DNA from 2 places in the Streptomyces sp. NPDC104106 genome. Region 2 is predicted to be linked to the other one. Evidence: predicted binding sites of a transcription regulator. Region 2 holds the regulator's gene; the other holds the start of a gene.
The links. The regulator HrcA, encoded in region 2, represses chaperone genes, less so after heat shock. The targets are predictions, from matches to a motif close to TTNGCACTCNGNNNNNCNGAGTGCNAA.
Positions count from the first base shown of each region.

Region 1: the regulator HrcA is predicted to act here: its motif matches at 4,900-4,926, upstream of groL (chaperonin GroEL).

Region 1 is NZ_JBVJMF010000013.1:77,460-84,843, reverse strand. It holds gene ACZ60X_RS27780 (hypothetical protein) at 1-124, shown strand, start outside; gene ACZ60X_RS27775 (carboxylesterase/lipase family protein) at 135-1,664, opposite strand; gene ACZ60X_RS27770 (NADH:flavin oxidoreductase) at 1,744-2,871, opposite strand; gene groL (chaperonin GroEL) at 3,116-4,738, opposite strand; gene ACZ60X_RS27760 (cold-shock protein) at 5,107-5,310, opposite strand; gene ACZ60X_RS27755 (MoaD/ThiS family protein) at 5,764-6,039, opposite strand; gene thrC (threonine synthase) at 6,036-7,319, opposite strand; SAM riboswitch class I at 7,337-7,384, opposite strand, start outside.
Region 2 is NZ_JBVJMF010000001.1:818,171-825,554, forward strand. It holds gene ACZ60X_RS03820 (VOC family protein) at 1-244, opposite strand, end outside; gene ACZ60X_RS03825 (16S rRNA (uracil(1498)-N(3))-methyltransferase) at 263-1,009, opposite strand; gene ACZ60X_RS03830 (nitronate monooxygenase) at 1,006-2,082, opposite strand; gene dnaJ (molecular chaperone DnaJ) at 2,317-3,453, opposite strand; gene hrcA (heat-inducible transcriptional repressor HrcA) at 3,454-4,470, opposite strand; gene ACZ60X_RS03845 (MBL fold metallo-hydrolase) at 4,639-5,361, shown strand; gene ACZ60X_RS03850 (DUF3097 domain-containing protein) at 5,396-6,268, shown strand; partial or broken gene ACZ60X_RS03855 (Uma2 family endonuclease) at 6,246-6,817, opposite strand; gene hemW (radical SAM family heme chaperone HemW) at 7,106-7,384, opposite strand, start outside.

The DNA.
Region 1 (7,384 bases), on a different contig from region 2:
GCAGCGGCGCTCGTCCCGGCCCGCCATGGCCTACCGGCTCGTGCACGAGTTCACCGACTACGAGGTGCTCCGCGTCTGGGGCACCCCCGTACGCGTCGACATCGAGCCGATGGGCAATCTGTAGCCCCGAGCGCCTACAGGAGGGGCAGGGCGCCGAACTGGTACCCCTCCCAGATGCGCCGGCTCGCCTCCTCCGGGTACGGCGCCACCGTTCGCGCCTCCCCCGCGTCCAGGATCTGCACCAGGCGGGCGTCCGTGTCGTACTGCGGCCAGCCCGGGTCGCCGGTCCGCGCGAACGCCGTCCAGGCGCCCCGCACGAACGCCGACAGCTCCTCCGCCTCCGGGGTGGGCTCGCCGCCGGGGAACAGCAGCGGTCCCAGGTCGGCGGCGAACGTGCCGAAGAGGAGCGGGATGTCCAGGGCGTGGCAGGCGCCCAGCACTCCGGCGGGGTCGGGGGCGGGCCAGGTCAGTTCGTAGAAGTGGGCGCGGCCGCCGCCCGTCCGCTGGGCCTCCGCCAGGCGCAGGGTCGGCAGCGCGAACAGCCAGTCCGTCTGGACGCGTTCGAAGAGCCGCTCCGCGCTCGCCTCGGGGAAGGCGCAGCGGTAGGCCTTCTCGCCCGTCTCACCGCCCGGTGCGTACAGGCGCAGGGTGTCAGCCGCCATGTCGTCCGTGATCATGCCGGGCAGGCCCGCCATGACCAGGAAGAGGCGGAACTCGTCGCGGTTGTGGCCCACCAGGAGGTCCACGTCCCGGGCGGCGCCGGAGGCCAGGGCCGCCCAGGGCGTCTGCGGCAGCACCTCGCCGTCCACCACCGGCGAGAAGGGGACCGAGGTGGGGGCCGCCTGGCCCCAGCGGGCGTACGCCTGCATCCTGGTGCCCAGCGTCGCCCCCGCCCGCGTCAGCTGCCGGGGGTCCGTCTGCGCGAGGTCGGCCGCGGTCGGCGTACGGCCCGCCTCCGCCGCCAGGGCCTCGGCGATGTCGCGGGCCAGGTCCGGCGCGAAGAACGTACCGGGCACGCTCTGGGCGATCGCGCGGCGGAAGAGGCCACGCGCTCTCGGCATGGCCAGGAGGGAGGCGACGGAGCCCGCGCCCGCCGACTCCCCGAAGACGGTGACCTGCGCGGGGTCGCCGCCGAACGCCGTGATGTTCTCCTGGACCCACTGGAGGGCCGCCACCTGGTCCAACAGGCCCCGGTTGGCGGGGGCGCCGTCCCACAGGGCGAAACCCTCCATGCCCACGCGGTAGTTGAAGGTGACCACGACGGCGTCGCCCTCGCGGGCTATGCGCTGCGCGTCGTAGCCCGGCTGGCCGCCGTGGCCCAGTTTGTACGCGCCGCCGTAGATCCACACCAGCACCGGGCGGGCGGCTGCGGGGTCGGTGTCGGGGGACCAGACGTTCACCGTCAGCCAGTCGTCGCCCTCCGGCTGCGGGGGCTGGGCCGCGCCGCCGAGGAAGCCCGCGTCCTGCGGGGGCGGCGGGCCGAAGGCGTACGCCTCGCGTGTGCCGTCCCAGGAGCGGGGCGGGCGCGGGGCCTGGAAGCGGTCCTCGCCGACCGGGGGCGCGGCGAAGGGGATGCCCCGGAACACCGACAGCCCCTGCTCGCACCGCCCGCGCACCGCGCCGGACGCGGTGCGCACCACAGGGCCGGACCCGCTCTTCGTCATCGCTCGCTCCCCTGACTTCGGCATGACCACTCATCAGGGGAACGCGCGGCGGCGATCACAAGTGCCCGGAAGCGGGCCGTCAGCTGAGGGACTTCAGCGACGCCGCGTCGTACGGCTTCAGCTCGTCGAAGCGGCCGGCGAGCACCTTGGCCGCCCACTGCGGGTCCTGGAGCAGCGCACGGCCGACGGCGACCATGTCGAACTCCTCGGACTCCAACCGGTCCAGGAGGTCGTCGATGCCCTTGACCTGCGAACCCTCGCCCTGGAACGCCTTGATGAACTCGCCGTCGAGACCGACCGAGCCCACGCTGACGACCTGCTTGCCGGTGAGCTTCTTCGTCCAGCCGGCCAGGTTGAGGTCCGAGCCGTCGAACTCCGGCAGCCAGTAGCGGCGCGTGGAGGCGTGGAAGACGTCGACACCGGCCGCCGCGAGCGGGGTCAGGATCGCCTCCAGCTCCTCGGGGGTCTCGGCGAGGCGGGCGGAGTAGTCCTGCTGCTTCCACTGCGAGTAGCGGAAGAGGATCGGGAACTCGGGCGAGACGGCCTCGCGGACGGCCGCGACGATCTCGGCGGAGAACCTGGCGCGGGCGACCGGGTCGCCGCCGTAGGCGTCGGTGCGGCGGTTGGTGCCCTCCCACAGGAACTGGTCGAGGAGGTAGCCGTGGGCGCCGTGGATCTCCACGCCGTCGAAGCCGATGCGCTCGGCGTCGGCCGCGGCGCGGGCGAACGCGGCGATCACGTCGTCCAGGTCCGCCTGCGTCATCGCCTTGCCGGTCTGCTCGGCACCCGCCGTCACCAGGCCGGAGGGGCCCATCGCGGGGGCGTCCGGGTACGGCGCGTCGCCGTCGTTGCGGACCATGCCGATGTGCCACAGCTGCGGGACGATGGTGCCGCCCGCCGCGTGCACGTCCTCGGCGACCTTCGCCCAGCCGGCCAGCTGCTCCTCGCCGTGGAAGCGCGGGACGCGGTCGCTCTGGCCCGCAGACTCGTGGCCCACGTAGGTGCCCTCGGTGACGATCAGGCCGACACCGGCGGCGGCACGGCGCGCGTAGTAGCCGCGCACGTCCTCACCGGGCACCCCGCCCGGCGAGAACATCCGGGTCATCGGCGCCATCACGATCCGGTTGGGCACGGTCAGGCCGTTGAGGGTGATCGGACGGGAGAGGATCTGGGCCGCGCGGGAGGCGGGGGGCGGGGTGGCGGTCACGTGAGGGCTCCTGGGGAAGGGCTCGGTGGGGGATACGGCTCGGTGCGGTACGGCTCGGTTAACCGATCGGTATGTGATTGCGCATTATTGCAGCACCTGAAGTAACACCCTATGGGGTGGCCCACATTCCCCAGCGGGGACACCGCCCGTCTGTGACCCCGGACACGCCCGAGGGCGGCACCCCCAGCCGGAAGCTGGGAGTGCCGCCCTCGGTACCGGGACAGGCGATCAACCGTGAGGCCGATCAGAAGTCCATGTCACCGCCCGGCATGCCGCCGCCGGCCGGCGCGGCGGCCTTCTCCGGCTTGTCGGCGATGACGGCCTCGGTGGTGAGGAACAGCGCGGCGATGGAGGCGGCGTTCTGCAGCGCGGAACGGGTCACCTTCGCCGGGTCGATGATGCCCTCGGCGACCAGGTCGACGTACTCGCCGGTCGCGGCGTTCAGGCCGTGGCCCGGGGTCAGGTTGCGCACCTTCTCCACCACGACACCGCCCTCGAGGCCGGCGTTGACGGCGATCTGCTTCAGCGGGGCCTCCAGCGCGAGCTTCACGGCCTGCGCGCCGGTCGCCTCGTCGCCTTCCAGCTCCAGCTTCTCGAAGACGGCCGAGGCCTGCAGCAGGGCCACGCCACCACCGGCGACGATGCCCTCCTCGACGGCCGCCTTGGCGTTGCGCACGGCGTCCTCGATGCGGTGCTTGCGCTCCTTCAGCTCCACCTCGGTGGCGGCACCGGCCTTGATGACCGCGACGCCGCCCGCGAGCTTGGCCAGGCGCTCCTGGAGCTTCTCGCGGTCGTAGTCCGAGTCGCTGTTCTCGATCTCGACGCGGATCTGGTTCACGCGGCCGTTGACCTGCTCCGAGGAGCCGGCGCCGTCGACGATGGTGGTCTCGTCCTTGGTGATGACGACCTTGCGGGCGCGGCCCAGGAGGTCCAGGGTCGCGTTCTCCAGCTTGAGGCCGACCTCCTCGGAGATGACCTCGCCGCCCGTGAGGATGGCGATGTCGCCGAGCATGGCCTTGCGGCGGTCACCGAAGCCCGGGGCCTTGACGGCGACGGACTTGAAGGTGCCCTTGATCTTGTTGACGATCAGCGTGGACAGGGCCTCGGCCTCGACGTCCTCCGCGATGATCACCAGCGGCTTGCCGGACTGCATGACCTTCTCCAGCAGCGGGAGCAGGTCCTTGACCGAGGAGATCTTGGAGTTGGCGATGAGGATGTACGGGTCCTCCAGCACCGCCTCCATGCGCTCCATGTCGGTCGCGAAGTAGGCGGAGATGTAGCCCTTGTCGAAGCGCATGCCCTCGGTGAGCTCGAGCTCCAGACCGAAGGTGTTGCTCTCCTCGACGGTGATGACGCCTTCCTTGCCGACCTTGTCCATGGCCTCGGCGATCAGCTCGCCGATCTGGGTGTCGGCGGCGGAGATGGAGGCCGTGGAGGCGATCTGCTCCTTGGTCTCGACGTCCTTCGCCTGCTCCAGCAGGGCGGCGGAGACGGCCTCGACGGCCTTCTCGATACCGCGCTTGAGGGCCATCGGGTTGGCGCCGGCGGCCACGTTGCGCAGGCCTTCCTTGACCAGGGCCTGGGCGAGCACGGTCGCGGTGGTCGTACCGTCACCGGCGACGTCGTCCGTCTTCTTGGCGACTTCCTTGACCAGCTCGGCGCCGATCTTCTCGTACGGGTCCTCGAGCTCGATCTCCTTGGCGATGGAGACACCATCGTTGGTGATCGTGGGGGCGCCCCACTTCTTCTCGAGGACGACGTTGCGGCCCTTGGGGCCGAGCGTCACCTTCACGGCGTCCGCGAGCTGGTTCATGCCGCGCTCGAGGCCGCGCCGCGCCTCCTCGTCGAACGCGATGATCTTGGCCATGTGAAGTGGTCCCTCCAGGACTGGGGGTGATTCCTTCGGACCGCGCCCGCGCCCGCGACGGACGGCTCGACGGCCTGTGGTTCCTTGCCCCACCTGGCCGCCGGGCCTCACCGACCCGGTCCCTCTTTGTCACTCTCACCTTCAGAGTGCTAACGCAATGATTAGCACTCGGCATGCCCGAGTGCAAGACAGCGCCCGCGAAGCCGGCTCGTGGAGGGGTGATGGTCGGGCGACGGGCGGGCGCAAGCGCCTCTCGGGTCCTGGGGACCGTCGTCAGCCGCGCGCGAACAAGCGGAGCCGGGGGCTCCCCGGGCACGGCGAAGGGCCCGCACCCCTGGTGAGGTGCGGGCCCTTCGGACAAGAAACGTTCAGGCGGTGACGCGAACCATGTCGGCCTGCGGGCCCTTCTGACCCTGCGAGATCTCGAACTCGACCCGCTGGCCCTCTTCCAGGGTGCGGTAGCCGTCCATCTGAATCGCGCTGTAGTGGACGAAGACGTCCGCACCACCGTCGACCGCGATGAAGCCGTACCCCTTCTCCGCGTTGAACCACTTGACGGTGCCCTGAGCCATGCCTAACTCCCCTATTACTGGCCCTTGCACAGATCCACACTTCGCGGACCCGGGTCAGACCTCACCCCCCATCGGTCGGGGGCGTGCGCCGGAACGCGTCGACCGCGGCTGAATGTATCTGTCCAACTGCCGTCTGCAACAGGTCAATCGGACGAGAATTCTGGACGACCCCGGTCCGGAATCTCCCTAGAATTACGCCGAATTCAGGGCAAGTCGGGCCGTGCAAAATGGAACGAAAGCCGCGGATGGGCCGGGCACTTTGGCCACTTCTCATCGGGTGCGCGGCGTGAAATCCGGGAGACGCGACCCGCTGGTGCGGCACGCGTTCCCCAACTGTACCGCGCTCAATCACACTGAATGGCCCCCTCCGGTTCTATCCCGGAGAGGGCCATTCGATGAACAGTCGGTAACCGCGGTTACCGACGGTAATGATCGCCGCGGATCGCCGCGGGTTCAGCCGCCGGCGACCGCCGGAATGATGGAGACACCGGCACCGTCGGGGGTCGCGGTCTGAAGACCCTGCTCGAAGCGCACGTCGTCGTCGTTGACGTACACGTTCACGAACCGGCGCAGCTTGCCCTGGTCGTCCAGGACGCGCGCGGCGATCCCGGTGTGGTTCTTCTCCAGGTCCTCGATGACCTCGGCGAGGGTCGCGCCCTCGGCGGCGACCTCGGCCCGACCGCCGGTGTAGGTGCGCAGGATGGTGGGGATGCGAACGGTCACGCTCATGCGAGGCCAGCCTCTCGGAAGGAGTCCAGGTTCGGACGGATGGTGGCGGTGAGCCCCGTGCCGGCCACCGCGTCGAGGGTCTTCAGGCCGTCGCCGGTGTTGAGGACGACCGTGGTCTTCGCCGGGTCCAGGACGCCGGCCTTGAGCAGCTTGCGCGTCACGCCGACCGTCACGCCACCCGCCGTCTCGGCGAAGATGCCCTCGGTGCGGGCCAGCAGCTTGATGGCGTCCACGACCTCCTCGTCCGTCACGTCCTCCACGGCGCCGCCGGTGCGCCGGGCGATGTCCAGGACGTACGGGCCGTCGGCCGGGTTGCCGATGGCGAGGGACTTGGCGATCGTGTTCGGCTTCTGCGGGCGGACCACGTCGTGCCCGGCCTTGAAGGCCGTCGACACCGGCGAGCAGCCCTCGGCCTGCGCGCCGAAGATCTTGTACGGCTTGTCCTCGACCAGGCCGAGCCTGATCAGCTCCTGCAGACCCTTGTCGATCTTCGTCAGCTGGGAGCCGGAGGCGATGGGGACCACGATCTGGTCCGGCAGCCGCCAGCCGAGCTGCTCGCAGATCTCGTACGCCAGCGTCTTGGAGCCCTCGGCGTAGTACGGCCGCAGGTTGACGTTGACGAAGCCCCAGCCCTCGCCGGCCGGGTCGCCGATCAGTTCGGAGCAGAAGCGGTTGACGTCGTCGTAGTTACCCTCGATGCCGACCAGTTCGCCGCCGTAGATCGCGGCCATGACGACCTTGCCCTGCTCCAGGTCGTGCGGGATGAACACGCAGGAGCGCAGGCCGGCGCGGGCGGCGGCGGCGCCGACGGCACCGGCCAGGTTGCCCGTGGAGGAGCAGGACAGGGTGGTGAAGCCGAAGGCGCGCGCGGCCTCCAGGGCCTGGGCGACGACCCGGTCCTTGAAGGAGTGCGTCGGGTTGCCGGAGTCGTCCTTGACGAACAGGCCCCCGGTGACGCCGAGTTCGGCGGCGAGGTGGTCGGCCTTGACGAGCTTGGTCCAGCCGGGGTTCAGGTTCGGCTTGTCGGCGACGTCGGCCGGGACGGGCAGCAGGGGCGCGTACCGCCAGATGTTCGCGGGGCCGGACTCGATGCGGGCCCGCAGCTCTTCGGCGTCGTAGCCGGAGAAGTCGTAGGCGATCTCCAGCGGGCCGAAACACTCCTCGCACGCGAAGACCGGGCCGAGCGGGACGCGGTGACCGCACTCGCGACAGCTCAGGGCCGCGGCGGGGCCGAGGTCGACGGGGGAGGCGGAGGTGCTTGCGACGGTCTGCACAGCCATGGAGGCGAGGCCCTTTCTCCTCATCTTCCTCACGGCGCATCTCGCCGTGAGACGGATTTGGCACC
Region 2 (7,384 bases):
GGTCGTCGACGCGCAGGACGACCAGGGAGCGGTGCCCGGTCGCGGTCTCGCCCAGTTCGTCGAGGATCTCGGCCATCATCGCCCGGTCCTGGAGGGCGATCCCGGCGGAGCCGGTGTGCGGGCTGAACTTCTCGTACGGGCCCTCGGCCGCGCCGGACTGCGGCTTCAGGCCGAGGACGTCGGCGTAGAAGCGGTAGCAGGCGGCGAAGTCGGTGACCAGGAGCCGGACTTGGGCGAGTTCCACGGTGTCCCCCAGGTGGTGTCAGGACCAGCGGCCGGTGCGGCCCAGCAGCAGGGCCGCGGCGGCGCTGCCGGCGGTGGATGTGCGCAACACGGTGGGCCCGAGCACGTACGGCCGCGCGCCCGCCTCCTCGAAGAGCGCCAACTCGTCGCGCGCGACGCCGCCTTCGGGGCCGACCACCAGGACGATCTCGCCCTCGGCGGGCAGTTCGGCGGTGGCCAGCGGCCGGCCTGCCTGCTCGAAGTCGGAGTGGAGCACGGCGGCGAGGTCGGCTTCGGCCAGAAGTGCGGCGACCTGCTTGGTGGTCGCCGCGTCCGCGACCTCGGGGAAGCGGACCCGGCGGGACTGCTTGCCGGCCTCGCGCGCGGTGGCCCGCCACTTGCCGAGGGACTTCAGACCCCGCTCGCCCTTCCACTGCGTGATGCACCGGGCCGCCTGCCACGGCACGATGGCGTCGACGCCGACCTCCGTCATCGTCTCCACGGCGAGTTCGCCCCGGTCGCCCTTGGGCAGGGCCTGGACGACGGTGATGCGGGGGCTGGGCGCCGGCTCCTCGGACACGCCGCTCATGTGCACGATCAGCCGGTCCTTGCCCTCGCTGCCGATCACCTCGCACACCGCGTACCGCCCGGCGCCGTCGGTGAGGACGACCTCCTCGCCGGGCCGCAGCCGCTTGACCGAGACCGCGTGCCGGCCCTCGGGCCCGTCCAGGACGTACCGGCCGCTGTCCGCGTCGAAGTGCTCGACGAGGAAGACGGGTGCGGTCATCGCCCGTCACCCCCGTCCGACAACGCTGTCCGGGCGGCGGCGAGTTCGGCCGCCAGCGCCTCCACCAGTTCACCGGCGGGCAGGTCCCGGGCCAGCAGGTGGCCCTGGCCCGCCCACAGCGCCATGCCCTGCGCGTCCCCGGCCTTGGCGGCGGCCTTGCGCAGCGGCGAGGTGAGGTGGTGGATCTCCGGGTAGGCGGCGGGGGCGTACGGGCCGTGCTCGCGCAGGAAGCGGTTGACCAGCCCGCGCGCCGGTCTGCCGGAGAAGGCGCGGGTCAACTCGGTGCGCGCGAACAGGGGGTTGGTCAGCGCCTGCTTGTGCAGGGCGTGGGCGCCGGACTCGGGGGTGGCGAGGAAGGCGGTGCCGAGCTGGGCCGCGCTCGCGCCGGCCGCGAGGACGGCGGCGATCTGGCTGCCGCGCATGATGCCGCCGGCGGCGACGATCGGCAGGCTCACGGCCTCCCTGATCTGCGCGACCAGGGACAGCAGCCCGATCCCGGAGCCGCCGTTCTCGGGCAGGTCGCGGTGCGTGCCCTGGTGACCGCCGGCCTCCACGCCCTGCGCGACCACCGCGTCCGCCCCGGCCCGCTCCACGGCGCGGGCCTCCTCGACGGTGGTGGCCGTGACCAGGGTGACGGTGCCGGCCCGGCGCAGCCGGTCGAGCACGTCCCGGCCGGGCACCCCGAAGTGGAAGGAGACCGCCGGTACCGGGTTGTCGAGGAGTACGGCGAGCTTGGCGTCGTAGCCGTCGTCCCGGCCGCTGTCCGGATCGCCCAGCTCGGTCTCGTACCAGGCGGCCTCGCCGGCCAGCTGATGCGCGTAGACCTCGACGGCACCTGACTCGGCGTGGTCCGACTGCGGCATGAACACGTTCACGCCGAAAGGGCGGCTCGTGAGCCCGCGCAACTGCTTGATCTCCTGGTACATCCCGTCGGCGGTCTTGTAACCGGCGGCGAGGAATCCGAGACCACCGGCCTCGGAGACGGCGGCGACGAGCTGCGGCACGGAGACACCGCCCGCCATGGGGGCCTGCACGATCGGGTGAGGCAAGAGATCGGTCAGCGCGGAGGACATGCCCGCATGGTGTCACGTCCTTCGAACAAGTCCGAATCGGGGCGTCCGACGGCATAGGACAGGGGCATACGGGCCGCCTGAGCACCCCGTACGCCCCTCCGCCAAGCCCTGATCACCGCCTGCTCAGCGACCGTTGAACGCGTCCTTCAACCGGCTGAACAGCCCCTGCTGACCCGGCTGACCGTGCCTGCCCGGGGGACAACCCCCGGACCCCCGGCCCCCCGACAGCTCGCGTCAGCGACCGTTGAACGCGTCCTTCAACCGGCTGAACAGCCCCTGCTGACCCGGCTGGAACTGTCCCTGGGGGCGTTCCTCGCCGCGCAGTTTGGCCAGCTCGCGGAGCAGGCGTTCCTGCTCGGGGTCCAGCTTGGTCGGGGTCTGGACCTCGACGTGGACGACCAGGTCGCCCCGGCCGCCGCCGCGCAGATGGGTGACGCCCCGGTTGTGCAGCGGGATCGACTGGCCGGACTGGGTGCCGGGCCGGATGTCGACCTCCTCCATGCCGTCGAGGGTCTCCAGCGGCACCTTGGTGCCGAGGGCCGCCGCCGTCATCGGGATCGTCACCGTGCAGTGCAGGTCGTCGCCGCGCCGCTGGAAGGTCGCGTGCGGCAGCTCGTGGATCTCGACGTACAGGTCGCCGGCGGGACCGCCGCCGGGGCCGACCTCGCCCTCACCGGCGAGCTGGATCCGGGTGCCGTTGTCGACACCGGCCGGGATCTTGACGGTGAGGGTGCGGCGGGAACGGACCCGGCCGTCGCCCGCGCACTCCGGGCACGGGGTCGGCACGACGGTGCCGAAGCCCTGGCACTGGGGGCAGGGGCGCGAGGTCATGACCTGGCCCAGGAAGGACCGGGTGACCTGCGAGACCTCACCGCGGCCCCGGCACATGTCACACGTCTGGGCGGTCGTGCCCGGCGCCGCGCCCTCACCGTTGCAGGTGTTGCAGACGACCGCCGTGTCGACCTGGATGTCCTTGGTCGTCCCGAAGGCCGCCTCGTCCAGCTCGATCTCGATCCGGATCATCGCGTCCTGGCCGCGCCGGGTGCGCGAGCGCGGGCCGCGCTGCGACGCCGTACCGAAGAACGCGTCCATGATGTCGGAGAAGTTGCCGAAGCCGCCGGCCCCGAAGCCGCCCGCGCCGGCGCCGCCGGACTGCGAGAGCGGGTCGCCGCCGAGGTCGTAGACCTGCTTCTTCTGCGGGTCCGACAGCACCTCGTAAGCGGCGTTGATCTCCTTGAACCGCTCCTGGGTCTTCGGATCCGGGTTGACGTCCGGGTGCAGCTCGCGCGCGAGCCGACGGAACGCCTTCTTGATCTCATCCTGCGACGCGTCGCGGCGCACGCCGAGAACGGCGTAGTAGTCCGTGGCCACTTACGACTCCGCCAGGATCTGTCCGACGTACCGTGCCACTGCGCGTACCGCTCCCATCGTTCCCGGATAGTCCATGCGGGTCGGTCCGACCACGCCGAGCTTGGCAACCGCCTCGCCGCCCGAACCGTAACCGACCGACACCACGGAGGTGGAGTTGAGTCCCTCGTGGGCGTTCTCGTGGCCGATGCGCACGGTCACACCCGGATCCTTGGCCTCGCCGAGGAGTTTGAGGAGCACGACCTGCTCCTCCAGCGCCTCCAGCACCGGCCGGATCGTGAGGGGAAAGTCATGTCCGAAGCGGGTGAGATTGGCGGTGCCGCCGATCATCAGCCGCTCCTCGTTCTCTTCCACGAGTGTCTCCAGGAGAGTGGAGAGCACCGTGGAGACCGTACCGCGGTCCTCCGGATCGAAGGCGTCCGGGAGGTCCTCGACCAGCATCGGCACGTCCGTGAACCGGCGGCCCGCGACCCTGCTGTTGAGCCGGGCCCGCAGATCCGCCAGCGAGGCCTCGCCGAACGGCGCCGGGCAGTCGACCATCCGCTGCTCGACCCGGCCGGTGTCCGTGATCAGCACGAGCATCACGCGCGCGGGGGCGAGCGAGAGCAGCTCGACGTGCCGGACGGTGGACCGGGTCAGGGACGGGTACTGCACGACGGCGACCTGCCGCGTGAGCTGCGCGAGCAGCCGCACGGTGCGGGCCACGACGTCGTCGAGGTCGACGGCGCCCTCCAGGAAGTTCTGGATGGCCCGCCGCTCGGGCGCGGTCATCGGCTTGACGCCCGCGAGCTTGTCGACGAACAGCCGGTAGCCCTTGTCGGTGGGGATCCGCCCGGCGCTGGTGTGCGGCTGGGCGATGTACCCCTCGTCCTCCAGGGCGGCCATGTCGTTGCGGACGGTCGCCGGGGAGACCCCGAGGCTGTGCCGCTCGGTCAGGGCCTTGGAGCCGACCGGCTCCTCGGTGCCGACATAGTCCTGGACGATGGCGCGCAGCACCTGGAGCCTGCGTTCACTCAGCATGCGCGCGCACCTCCAGCACGTCGTCCCTCAACCGCTCGGCCGTCGGGTCGGCCGCCTGGCACTCTTCCCATGCGAGTGCCAGCCTTCCCGCGCCCAGTGTACGGCTGCCGGGTACACCCGGGGCAAGGTCGGTGCCCTCGTCCCGGCTCGTAGGGCTAGCGTCGCGGTATGACGGTGACTTGGGAAGAGCTGGGGTGGCAGCGGCTGGCCGCCGGGGTCGGGCGGTGCCGGCTGCCGGGCTGGGACTGCACGGCGGGCCTGGTCCTCGGCGAGGGTACGGCGCTCATGGTGGACGCGGGGTCGAGTCTGGCCGAAGGCGCGCGGCTGCGGGCGCGGGCCGAGGAACTGGCCGGCGGCCGTGTGACCCATCTCGCGCTCACCCATCCCCATTTCGACCATGTCCTCGGGGCACCGGCGTTCGCCGGGGCGCAGGTGTACGCGGCGGTGGGCGTGGACGCGGTGTTCGTCCACGAGCGCGAGGAGCTGCGCCTGGACGCGATCAGGAACGGGCTGCCGGTGGCCGAGGCGGACGAGGCGGCGGACGCGCTGGTCCCGCCCGGCCACCACGTCAGCGGGGAGTGGACCCTGGAGCTGGGCGCCGGCCGCCAGGTGCTGCTGGCCAACGTCGGCCCCGGCCACAGCGCGCACGATCTGGCGGTCCTGGTCCCCGGCGAGCGCGAGGTGGTCTTCTGCGGCGACCTGGTCGAGGAGTCCGGCGAGCCCCAGGCGGGCCCGGACGCCGTCCCGTCGCAGTGGCCCGCGGCCCTGGACCGGCTGCTGGCGCTGGGCGGCGAGGACGCGCTGTACGTACCGGGTCACGGAGCGGTGGTGGACGCGGGGTTCGTCCGCCGGCAGCGCGATCGGCTGGCGGCGCGTTTCGGCGTGTCGTGAGCGCCGCTCCACGACTTCTCCTATCGTCACTCGAATGCGCCCACCCGTCCCCCGCCACCGCCCCTCCAGCGAGGGCCCTTCGGGCCCGCCCCCTCGTACGTACTCCGCCGACCTGACCCCGCCGTGGAAGAAGCCGAAGCCCGTGCCGGAGGTACCGGCGGAGCCGGGCCTGGTGGTGGAGGAGCCCGGCACCGGTTTCTGCGGCGCGGTGATCCGCTGCGAGGCGGGCACGGTGACGTTGGAGGACCGGTTCGGCAAGCACCGGGTCTTCCCGCTGGAGCCGCGCGGCTTCCTGCTGGAGGGACGCGTGGTCACCCTCGTACGGCCGTCGTCGGGTGCCCCGGTCCGGCCCGCCCGTACCGCCTCCGGCTCGGTCGCCGTCCCCGGCGCCCGCGCGCGCGTGGCCCGCGCCGGCCGTATCTACGTCGAGGGCCGGCACGACGCCGAACTCGTCGAGAAGGTCTGGGGCGACGACCTGCGGATCGAGGGCGTGGTCGTGGAGTACCTGGAGGGCGTGGACGACCTGCCGGGGATCGTCGCGGACTTCGCCCCGGGTCCGGACGCGCGGCTGGGCGTCCTGGTGGACCACCTGGTCCCGGGCACGAAGGAGTGGCGCATCGCCGAGTCGGTGACCAGCGAACACGCGCTGGTCGTCGGCCACCCCTACATCGACATCTGGGAAGCCGTGAAGCCGGCCGCACTGGGCATCCCCGGGTGGCCGAAAGTGCCGCACGGACAGGACTGGAAGACGGGCGTGTGCCGGGCGCTGGGCTGGCCGTCGGAGAACACGGGCGCGGTGTGGCAGGCGATCCTGAAGCGGGTCGGGTCCTACAAGGACCTGGAGCCGGAGCTGCTGGGGCGCGTGGAGGAGCTGATCGATTTCGTCACGGGTAGCGGTGGGGTTTGACGTTCTTGTAGGTACCGAACTCGGTGGTGTCCAGTTCGAGTCCCAGATCCTCCAGCGGCAGAGGAGCCCCGAACTTGGTGATCTGTTGCCTCTGGTAGTCGGCGTGCTCGCCCTTCCCGACGGGCATCGTCAGCAGGACGCACTGTGCCATGATCGGGTCCACGATGAGATACGCCGACACCTCGCCGGCGGCATAGATCGACCGCTTGATTTCGTAGTCCCGCTGGTCTTCGAAACCACCTCGACCACCATCGTGACCAACTGGGACGGCAGCAGACGGCCTGATTCCGGGGCGGTACCGCGTTCCAGCACCACCAAGTCCGGAATGGGCTCGCTGGTCTCATCGATGATGTCCACGTCGGTCACCTGAAGCCGTTCCCAGCGCTTACGCGGGATCTGGTCCGCCACGTCCGCCACGATCCGGTTGTGCACCAGATCGGGAGTCGCCATCATCACGATTTCCCCCCGGAGAAGCTCGGCCTTGACGCCCTCGGGAGGCTGGAACTCCTCGAAGAACTTGGCAATCCCACGCTCGTCCACAGCGGTCATCTCCGTGGCCTCCACATCCGCCGCGTTCTTTTGGCGGCAGCCTACGAACCAGGCTAGTGCCCCGGCAGGCGACGTTTGCCCGTCACGGAGCGGCGTCCGGTGCGTGCCGTCGGCGTGCCGGCCGGAAGTCCTCGTACTGGGCGTACGTGGGCTTTCGGCCGGTGCGGCGAGTGGGGGCACCTCCCGCGCAGCGGGGGAGCGTGCCGGGCGTCGCGACCGGGCGAACGTCGCCTGCCCGGGCACTAGAGACCGAACCGGCGTTCCGGGGCCATTCACTCGCCCGAGTGATCAGTCCACCAGGTCCCGCACCACCGCGTCCGCCAGCAGCCGCCCCCGCAGCGTCAGCACGGCCCGCCCCTCCCCGTACGGCCCTTCCTGGAGCAGCCCCTCCCCCAGCGCGCGCCGGGACGCCGCCAGGCCCGCCTCCCTCAGCAGGGACAGCGGCACCCCCTCGCGCAGCCGCAGTTCCAGCAGGATCCGCTCCACCCGCCGGTCCTCCTCGGAGAGGATCTCCCGGCCCGCGCCCGGTGAGCGGCCGGAGGCGAGGGCCGCCGCGTACGCCCCCGG